DNA from 2 places in the Streptomyces sp. NPDC043726 genome. Region 1 is predicted to be linked to the other one. Evidence: riboswitches for the same ligand, from Rfam matches in the RefSeq annotation. Region 1 holds a riboswitch; the other holds the start of a gene.
What was found. Region 1 has a riboswitch for glycine ahead of gcvT (glycine cleavage system aminomethyltransferase GcvT). Riboswitches for the same ligand answer to the same signal wherever they lie in the genome.

Region 2: another riboswitch for glycine. It lies ahead of gcvP (aminomethyl-transferring glycine dehydrogenase); the one in region 1 lies ahead of gcvT (glycine cleavage system aminomethyltransferase GcvT).

Annotation. Positions count from the first base shown of each region.
Region 1 is NZ_JBWKCI010000012.1:36,324-40,926, forward strand. Features, by position in the region: gene glyA (serine hydroxymethyltransferase) at 1-866, opposite strand, end outside; gene gcvH (glycine cleavage system protein GcvH) at 876-1,253, opposite strand; gene gcvT (glycine cleavage system aminomethyltransferase GcvT) at 1,374-2,492, opposite strand; glycine riboswitch at 2,530-2,638, opposite strand; glycine riboswitch at 2,639-2,734, opposite strand; gene AC068Z_RS31205 (AAA family ATPase) at 2,905-3,567, shown strand; gene AC068Z_RS31210 (enhanced serine sensitivity protein SseB) at 3,718-4,509, shown strand.
Region 2 is NZ_JBWKCI010000029.1:8,737-13,339, forward strand. Features, by position in the region: gene AC068Z_RS42130 (MerR family transcriptional regulator) at 1-103, shown strand, start outside; gene AC068Z_RS42135 (DNA polymerase IV) at 194-1,570, shown strand; gene AC068Z_RS42140 (PRC-barrel domain-containing protein) at 1,685-2,059, opposite strand; glycine riboswitch at 2,173-2,268, shown strand; gene gcvP (aminomethyl-transferring glycine dehydrogenase) at 2,443-4,603, shown strand, end outside.

The DNA.
Region 1 (4,603 bases):
GTACGCCGCTGGCGCTCCTTGAAGTCCTCCGAGGCCGCGACCTTGAAGGAGACCGCCTTCGCGGCGATCACGTGTTCCAGCGGGCCGCCCTGGAAGCCGGGGAAGACCGAGGAGTTCAGCTTCTTGGCGAACTCGGTGCCGCGGGCGAGGATGATGCCGCCGCGCGGGCCGCCGAGGGTCTTGTGGGTGGTGGAGGTGACCACGTCGGCGTGCGGGACCGGGTTGGGGTGCAGCCCGGCGGCGACCAGGCCGGCGAAGTGGGCCATGTCGACCCACAGGTAGGCCTCGACCTCGTCGGCGATCCGCCGGAACTCGGCGAAGTCCAGCTGACGGGGGTAGGCCGACCAGCCGGCGATGATCACCTTGGGGCGGTGCTCCTTGGCCAGGCGCTCGACCTCGGCCATGTCGACCAGTCCGGCCTCGTCGACGTGGTAGGCGACCACGTTGAACTGCTTGCCGGAGAAGTTCAGACGCATGCCGTGGGTGAGGTGGCCGCCGTGGGCCAGGTCCAGGCCGAGGATGGTGTCGCCGGGCTGGGCCAGCGCGAACAGCGCGGCCTGGTTGGCGGAGGCACCGGAGTGCGGCTGGACGTTGGCGTAGGCGGCGCCGAACAGGTCCTTGACCCGGTCGATGGCGATCTGCTCGGCGACGTCGACGTGCTCGCAGCCGCCGTAGTAGCGGCGGCCCGGGTAGCCCTCGGCGTACTTGTTGGTCAGGACCGAGCCCTGGGCCTCCATGACGGCGAGCGGAGCGAAGTTCTCCGAGGCGATCATCTCGAGCGTGGACTGCTGACGGCCCACCTCGGCGTCGACCGCGGCGGCGATCTCCGGGTCGAGCTCGTGCAGGGGAGTGTTGAGAAGAGTCATCTACGATCCTCAGCCGGCGGAGAAGGCGGTGTACTCGTCGGCGGAGAGCAGGTCGCCCGGCTCCTCCGCCACGCGTACCTTGAACAGCCAGCCGCCCTCGAAGGGGGCGGAGTTCACCAGCGACGGGTCGTTGACGACGTCCTCGTTGATCTCGGTGACCTCACCGCTGACCGGGGAGTACAGGTCGCTGACCGACTTGGTGGACTCCAGCTCGCCACAGGACTCGCCCGCGGCCACCGTGGAGCCGACCTCGGGGAGCTGGGCGTAGACGACGTCACCGAGCGCGTTGGCCGCGAACTCCGTGATGCCGACCGTCGAGACGCCGTCCTCGGCGACCGACAGCCACTCGTGCTCCTTGCTGTAGCGCAGCTGCTGGGGGTTGCTCATGGCCTGAATTCTCCTGTACGCGGGGGAGTGCTGATGAATGGGGGACTGCTGGAGGCGTGCGTGAGCAGCGGTGATGTGCTCAGCATCACCTACGGCGGCATGTCTGGCGCCTGCAGGCGACTACTTCTGGCGCTTGTAGAACGGCAGCGCCACGACCTCGTACGGCTCGTGACTGCCCCGGATGTCCACGCCGACACCTGCCGTGCCGGGCGCCGCGTGCGCGGCGTCGACGTAGGCCATGGCGATCGGCTTGCCCAGCGTGGGGGAGGGGGCGCCGGAGGTGATCTCGCCGATGACCTGGCCGGCCGCGACGACCGGGTACCCGGCGCGCGGGACCCGGCGGCCCTCGGCGATCAGGCCGACGAGGACGCGCGGCGGGTTGCTCTCCGCGCGGGCGGCGGCCTCGGTGAGCGCCTCGCGCCCGACGAAGTCGCCCTCCTTCTCGAACTTGACCACCCGGCCGAGCCCGGCGTCGAAGGGGGTGAGGCCGGTCGTCAGCTCGTGCCCGTACAGCGGCATGCCCGCTTCCAGGCGCAGGGTGTCCCGGCAGGACAGGCCGCAGGGGACCAGGCCGACGGGCGCGCCGGCCTCGGTCAGCGCCTGCCACAGCGTCTCGGCGTCCGAGGGCTTCACGAACAGCTCGAAGCCGTCCTCACCGGTGTACCCGGTGCGCGCGATCAGCGCCGGGACGCCCGCGACGGTGCCGGGCAGGCCCGCGTAGTACTTCAGGCCGTCGAGGTCGGCGTCGGTGAGCGACTTCAGGATGCCCGGGGACTCGGGGCCCTGGACGGCGATCAGCGCGTACGCGTCCCGGTCGTCGCGGACCTCGGCGTCGAAACCGGCGGAACGATCCACCAGGGCGTCCAGCACGACCTGGGCGTTCGAGGCGTTGGCGACGACCATGTACTCGGTCTCCGCGAGCCGGTAGACGATCAGGTCGTCCAGGATGCCGCCGTCGGCGCGGCAGATCATGGTGTAGCGGGCGCGGCCGACACCGACGGAGGCGATGTTGCCGACCAGGGCGAAGTTCAGCAGCTGGGCCGCCTGCGGTCCGGTCACCGTGATCTCGCCCATGTGGGAGAGGTCGAAGAGGCCGGCCCTGGTGCGCACGGCGTTGTGCTCGTCACGCTCGGAGCCGTAGCGCAGCGGCATGTCCCAGCCGGCGAAGTCGGTCATCGTCGCGCCGAGCGACCGATGCAGGGCATCGAGGGCGGTACGGCGGGGTTCAGGACTGCTCATCGGACGTGTGTCTCCCAAGGCATGACGGCGAGGTCGTTCCTCCCCATCTGTCATCGGAACCTGAGAGGTTCGTCATGACCTCATCGGGGCATGACTTGCACCTTGGGTGGGACCACCGGCGACGGCGGTCCGCTTTTCAGATGTGCCTCGCCCGCGCGGTAACGGGGCCTGAGAGATTCAAGGGAGGGACTTGCTCCTTCGGCGCCCCAGCTCAAGGCTGGGAACTCTCCCGCGCGGATTCAAACGGCCGGTATGCAGTTGGCGCGGACATCATTGCACGCATCGGTCCGGTACGGCAGGGCCGCATCTGTAACCGGGCTGTGGCGGTACGCGTACAGAAACGGAAGGCGCACGGCATTACCTTCTCTTTACGCTCAACGGGCAGGTGCTCTACCTGACCCAGGGGAGGACGATCACGTTGAACAGGACCACGGCGTACGCGACCACCACGGGCATCGCGGTGCCCCGGCAGCCGGCTGCCCCCGTTCTCGAGGGCCGCGCCCCGGTCGTACGCGATCTGCGGGAGCGCGGCGGTCGCAGCCCGCACGCGCTGCTCTTCGGGCCCCAGGACCTCGTCGTGATCACCGGTCTGCCCGGCAGCGGCAAGTCCACCTTGATGAAGCGAGCCGTGAAGGGTGCCCGGATCGACTCGCAGGACACCCGGGACCGCTGGGACGCCCGCATGCCCGGCTTCCTTCCCTACGCCGTCTACCGTCCCCTCGTCCGGCTGGCCCACTACGCCGGTCTGTGGCGCGCGCTGCGCTCCGGCAAGGGTGTCGTCGTGCACGACTGCGGTACGCAGGCCTGGGTACGCGGATGGCTCGCCCGCGAGGCCCGGCGCCGGGGTGGCACCCTGCACCTGCTCGTGCTGGACGTCACCCCGGACCAGGCCCTGGAGGGCCAGCGGGAGCGCGGCCGGGGCGTGTCCCGGTACGCCTTCCTGCGGCACCGCACGGCGGCCGGGCGGCTGCTGCGCGCGGTGGAGAAGGGCGAGCTGCCCCAGGGCTGTGGTTCGGCGGTGCTGATCGACCGACCCGCGGCGGGCGCGCTGCGCCGGATCGGCTTCACGGGCTGATTCCGGCCGGGTCCGGGTCCGCTTCCGGCCTGGTCCGGGTCCGGGTCCGGGTCCGGCTGAGTGCGGGTCCGCTTCCGGCTGATTCCCGGCCCGCCGGGAGGCGTTAGCCTTTTCAGCCACAGCAGTGGTTCACGGCAGGCGGTCAGACAGATGGACTTCCCGGCGGATCTCCCCGCGGACTTTCCGGCGCAGGCACACCCCCATCCGCACGGCGGATGGCCCGGCAACGAGCTGGAGGAGGTGCTCTCCGCCTCCCTCGGCGTGCCCTCGGCGGGCGGCCGGATCATCGAGGTCCTCGGGCGCAGCTTCCTCTGGGTCCCGCTCCCGTCCGGCGGCGGCCCGAACAGCGGCCCGCTGGACCTGCCCACGCTGGAGATCGAGGGCCAGGCCTATGTCCCGGTCTTCAGCTCCGAGGAGCAGTTCCGCCAGGTCGTCGGCGCGCACATGTCGTACACCATCGCCCCCGCGGTGGAGTTCGCCCGCGGCCTGCCCCCGCAGGTCGGGATCGCGGTCAACCCCGACGGGGTGGTGGGGATACCTCTCCCGCCGGTCGCGGTGGCCGAGCTGTGCCGGGTCGGCCGCACTCCGCTCGACGGCCCCGCGAGCGGCGGCCGGGTCAAGCTGTACGAGCCGGACTGGCAGGACGACCCGGTCGACTTCCTGGCCGCGGCCTCGGCAGAGTTCGCCGCCACGGGAGTCGTGACGACGGCCCGCCGCTGTCTGGCGACCGTCGAAACGGCGGATCCCGTGATGTTCGTGGGAGTGGAACTCTCCAATTGGGAGGGCGACCTCCGCACGCTCCCGATGGATGCTTTGGGCAGGGCCCTGGGCAGGGTGCCGACGAGGTGGCCGGTGAACCTCATCCTGCTGGACATGGCGGCCCAGGACCCGGTGGTGGTGTGGATGCGCGAGAAGGTACGGCCCTTCTACACACAGGGTTAGCCGACACACCCAGGGGCGCGGGGAACCGCGCGACCGGCCACGACCGAAGCCGCACTCGCACGACCACGGCAAGTCCCGAGTGATTAGGCGGGCT
Region 2 (4,603 bases), on a different contig from region 1:
CGCGCTGTCCCAGCTGCACGGGGAGCGGATCGACACCGGCGAGACGCTCGTCGGCCACAATCCGGCGGACGAGCTGGCGCGGCGGCGGAACCGGGCGGTCTGAGAGCGCCGGGTGGTCTGATCGCCAGGCGGCTGAAAGCCGGGCGGTCGCGCTCCGGGGGCATTGTCAGTGGCGTAGGGCAGCATCGGAGATGTGAGAAGCGCCCCGACGATCCTGCACCTCGACATGGATGCCTTCTTCGCCTCGGCGGAGCAGGCGTCCAAGCCGAGTCTGCGCGGGAAGGCAGTGATCGTCGGCGGGCTCGGGCCGCGTGGGGTGGTGGCGACGGCGTCGTACGAGGCCCGCGTCTTCGGGGTGAACTCGGCGATGCCCATGGCGCAGGCGCGGCGGCTGGCGCCGAACGCCGCGTATCTGGTGCCGCGCTTCGGGTTCTACCGGTCGATCAGCGAGCAGGTCATGGGGCTGCTCAGGGCCCTGTCGCCACTGGTGGAGCCGCTGAGTCTGGATGAGGCCTTCGTGGATCTGGAGGCCGGGGGAGCGGCCTGGGACGCGGAGTCGGCGCGGCTGGCGGGCGTGAAGCTGCGCGCCGACATACGGGCCGTCACGGGGCTGACGGGGTCGGTGGGGCTCGCGGCGTCCAAGATGCTCGCGAAGATCGCCTCGGAGCAGGCCAAGCCGGACGGGCTGGTGCTGATCGAGCCGGGGACCGAGCGGGCGCTGCTCGGGCCGATGTCGGTGCGGACCCTGCCGGGGGTGGGGCCGGCCACGGGGGACCATCTGCGGCGGGCCGGGATCCATACGGTCGACGAGCTGGCCGAGGCGGGGGAGGACGAGCTCGTACGGCTGCTCGGGAAGGCGCATGGGCACGCGCTGTACGCGATGGCGCTGGCCCGGGACGAGCGGCCCGTGGTGGCCGAGCGGGAGACGAAGTCGGTGTCCGTGGAGGACACGTACGACGTCGACATCCACGACCGGGTGCGGGTGGGGCTCGAGGTGCAGCGGCTGGCTGATCGGTGTGTGCGGCGGCTGCGGGGCGCCGGGCTGTCAGGGCGGACGATCGTGCTGAAGGTGCGGCGGTACGACTTCTCGACGCTGACGCGGTCCGAGACCTTGCGGGGGCCCACGGACGATCCTTCGGTGGTGCGGGAGGCGGCTGCCCGGTTGCTGGAGTCGGTGGACACCACGGGGGGTGTGCGGCTGCTGGGGGTGGGGGTGAGCGGGCTCGCTGATTACACGCAGGAGGACCTGTTCGCGCAGGCCGCGGGGGAGCTGGCCACGGAGGGCGGGGCGGAGGAGGGGGACGCGGGGAGTGAGGCTGCGGGCTCGGCGGTGGTCGAGGCCGCCGAGCGGCGGTGGGTCGCGGGGCATGACGTGCGGCATGCGGAGTTCGGGCACGGATGGGTGCAGGGGAGCGGGCTGGGGCGGGTGACCGTGCGGTTCGAGACGCCGGAATCCGAGCCGGGGAGGGTGCGGACGTTTCGGGTGGACGATCCGGAGCTCTCGGTCGCGGAGCCATTGCCCTTGGTGTCGGTCAGACCCGATGTGCCGGTGGACGGGGTCGGGGCGTGACCAGAGGGTGAGGTCGGAGGGGGCTGGTGCTCGCCCGCGCTCGCGGGGTGCCGCTTCTCTGGCTGCGCGGGCCGCCCCAGCGGCACGACCGCCCGCCGCTGCCCGGCAGCGGAGTCATGTGTCCGCGTCTTCCGTGCCTGCCAAGTTGCCGAAGTCGTGGTCCGGGGATGGGGGCGGGGCGATGTCCAGGCCGTAGTGGTGGTAGAGCTGGAGTTCCTGTTCGGGGGAGAGGTGGCGGCCCACTCCGAAGTCGGGGGCGTCCTTGATCAGGGCGCGTTCGAAGGGGACGTGCAGGGTGCCCTCGATCAGCTTGCTGGGTTCCAGGGGGACGAAGGCGTCCCTGCTGAAGAGGCCGGTGCGTATGGCGGCCCACTCCGGTACTCCGGTCGCGTCGTCGAGGTAGACCTCGTCGATCGTGCCGATCTTCGTGCCGTTGCGGTCGAACGCCTTGCGGCCGATCAGGTTGCGCGGATCGATGTCGGTCTGCACGGGCCCTCCACTTGGTCGCAACTCATCCGTAAGCACTACGAAAGAGCACATTGGGTGAAGCGGCCACTCGAACGCCCGGTCGTTGACCTCGCTGGTACCCTGGCAGCGGCTGCTGACCCCGTGCGGGAGAGTCCTCCAGACATCATCGGAGGCGCCGAAGGAGCAAATCCTCCCCGGAATCTCTCAGGCCCACGTACCGCACGGACGAGGTCACTCTGGAAAGCAGAGCGGGTGTCAACGGCTTCCGCTCTCACCGACGGTGAAAGCCGGGTGCCCTCGGGCCCCGGTGAAGCTCTCAGGTTGAGATGACAGAGGGGGAGGCCGTCCGGGTACCCGCGCCGTGGTACCCCTCGCAGGTCGCGTCAGACCAGGAGGCCTCCGCAATGACCGCCCACCGCATTCCGCTCGCAGAGCTCGAACAGGGCATTCCCTTCGAGCAGCGTCATATCGGCCCTGACCACGAGGCTCGGGCCAAGATGCTGGCCCAGGTCGGGTACGGATCGCTCGACGAGCTCACCGCCGCCGCGGTGCCGGACGTGATCAAGAACGCCGACTCCCTCGATCTGCCGGGAGCGCGTACCGAGGCCGAGGTGCTGGCCGAGCTGCGGTCGCTCGCCGACCGTAATCAGGTCCTCGATTCCATGATCGGACTCGGTTACTACGGGACCTTCACCCCGCCGGTGATCCTGCGGAACGTGATGGAGAACCCGGCCTGGTACACCGCCTACACGCCGTACCAGCCGGAGATCTCGCAGGGGCGGCTCGAGGCGCTGCTGAACTTCCAGACCACGGTCGCCGACCTCACGGGGCTGCCCACCTCCGGTGCCTCCCTGCTCGACGAGGGGACCGCCGCGGCCGAGGCCATGGCCCTGTCCCGGCGCATGGGCAAGAACAAGAAGGGCCTCTTCCTGGTCGACGCGGACGTCCTGCCGCAGACCATCGCCGTGATCGAGACCCGCGCCGAGCCGACCGGCGTCGAGGTCGTCGTCGCCGACCTCAGCGCGGGCATCCCGGCCGAGATCGCCTCCCGCGAGATCAACGGCGTACTCCTCCAGTACCCCGGCGCCTCCGGGGCCGTACGGGACATCAAGGCCGTCATCGAGCAGGCCCATGAGCTCGGCGCGCTCGTCACCGTCGCCGCCGATCTGCTCGCGCTGACGCTGCTGACGTCCCCCGGTGAGCTGGGCGCGGACATCGCGGTGGGCACCACGCAGCGCTTCGGTGTTCCGATGGGCTTCGGCGGACCGCACGCCGGCTACATGGCCGTGCACGAGAAGTTCGCGCGCAGCCTGCCCGGACGGCTCGTCGGCGTGTCCGTGGACGCGGACGGGAACAGGGCCTACCGGCTCGCGCTCCAGACGCGTGAGCAGCACATCCGGCGTGAGAAGGCGACCAGCAACATCTGCACGGCGCAGGTGCTGCTCGCCGTCATGGCCGGGATGTACGCCGTCTACCACGGCCCCGAGGGGCTGAAGAGCATCGCCCGGCGCGTGCACCGGTACGCCACGATCCTCGCCGCGGGGCTCACCGCGGGCGGCGTGGAGGTCGTGCACGGTTCCTTCTTCGACACGGTCACCGCGCGGGTTCCCGGGCGGGCCGCCGAGGTCGTCGCCGCCGCTCGCGAGAACGGCGTCAACCTGCGGCTCGTCGACGCCGACCACGTCTCCGCCGCCTGCGACGAGACCACCGCGCGGGCCCAGCTGGCCGCCGTGTGGAGCGCGTTCGGCGTCGAGGGGGACATCGAGGCGCTGGACGCCGAGGTCGAGGACGCGCTGTCGCAGGAGGCCCTGCGCGGTGACGAGTACCTGACCCACCCGGTCTTCCACGAGCACCGTTCCGAGACCGCGATGCTGCGCTACCTGCGCCGCCTCGCGGACCGTGACTACGCGCTCGACCGCGGCATGATCCCGTTGGGCTCCTGCACGATGAAGCTCAACGCCACGACCGAGATGGAGCCGGTCACCTGGCCCGAGTTCGGGCAGCTGCACCCCTTCGCCCCCGCCGAGCAGGCGGAGGGCTACCTCACGCTGATCCGTGAGCTGGAGGAGCGTCTCGCCGAGGTCACCGGCTACGACAAGGTCTCGCTGCAGCCCAACGCCGGGTCGCAGGGTGAGCTGGCCGGTCTGCTCGCCGTACGCGGGTACCACCGCGCCAACGGGGACGAGCAGCGGACCGTCTGCCTCATTCCCTCCTCCGCGCACGGCACCAACGCCGCCAGCGCCGTGATGGCCGGGATGAAGGTCGTCGTCGTCAAGACCGCCGGGGACGGCGAGATCGACGTCGAGGACCTGCGGGCGAAGATCGAGCAGTACCGCGACGAGCTGTCGGTGCTGATGATCACGTACCCCTCGACGCACGGTGTCTTCGAGGAGCACGTCGCCGACATCTGCGCGCAGGTGCACGAGGCGGGCGGGCAGGTCTACGTCGACGGCGCCAACCTCAACGCCCTGGTGGGGCTGGCCAAGCCGGGGCACTTCGGTGGTGACGTCTCGCATCTGAACCTGCACAAGACCTTCTGCATCCCGCACGGCGGCGGCGGTCCGG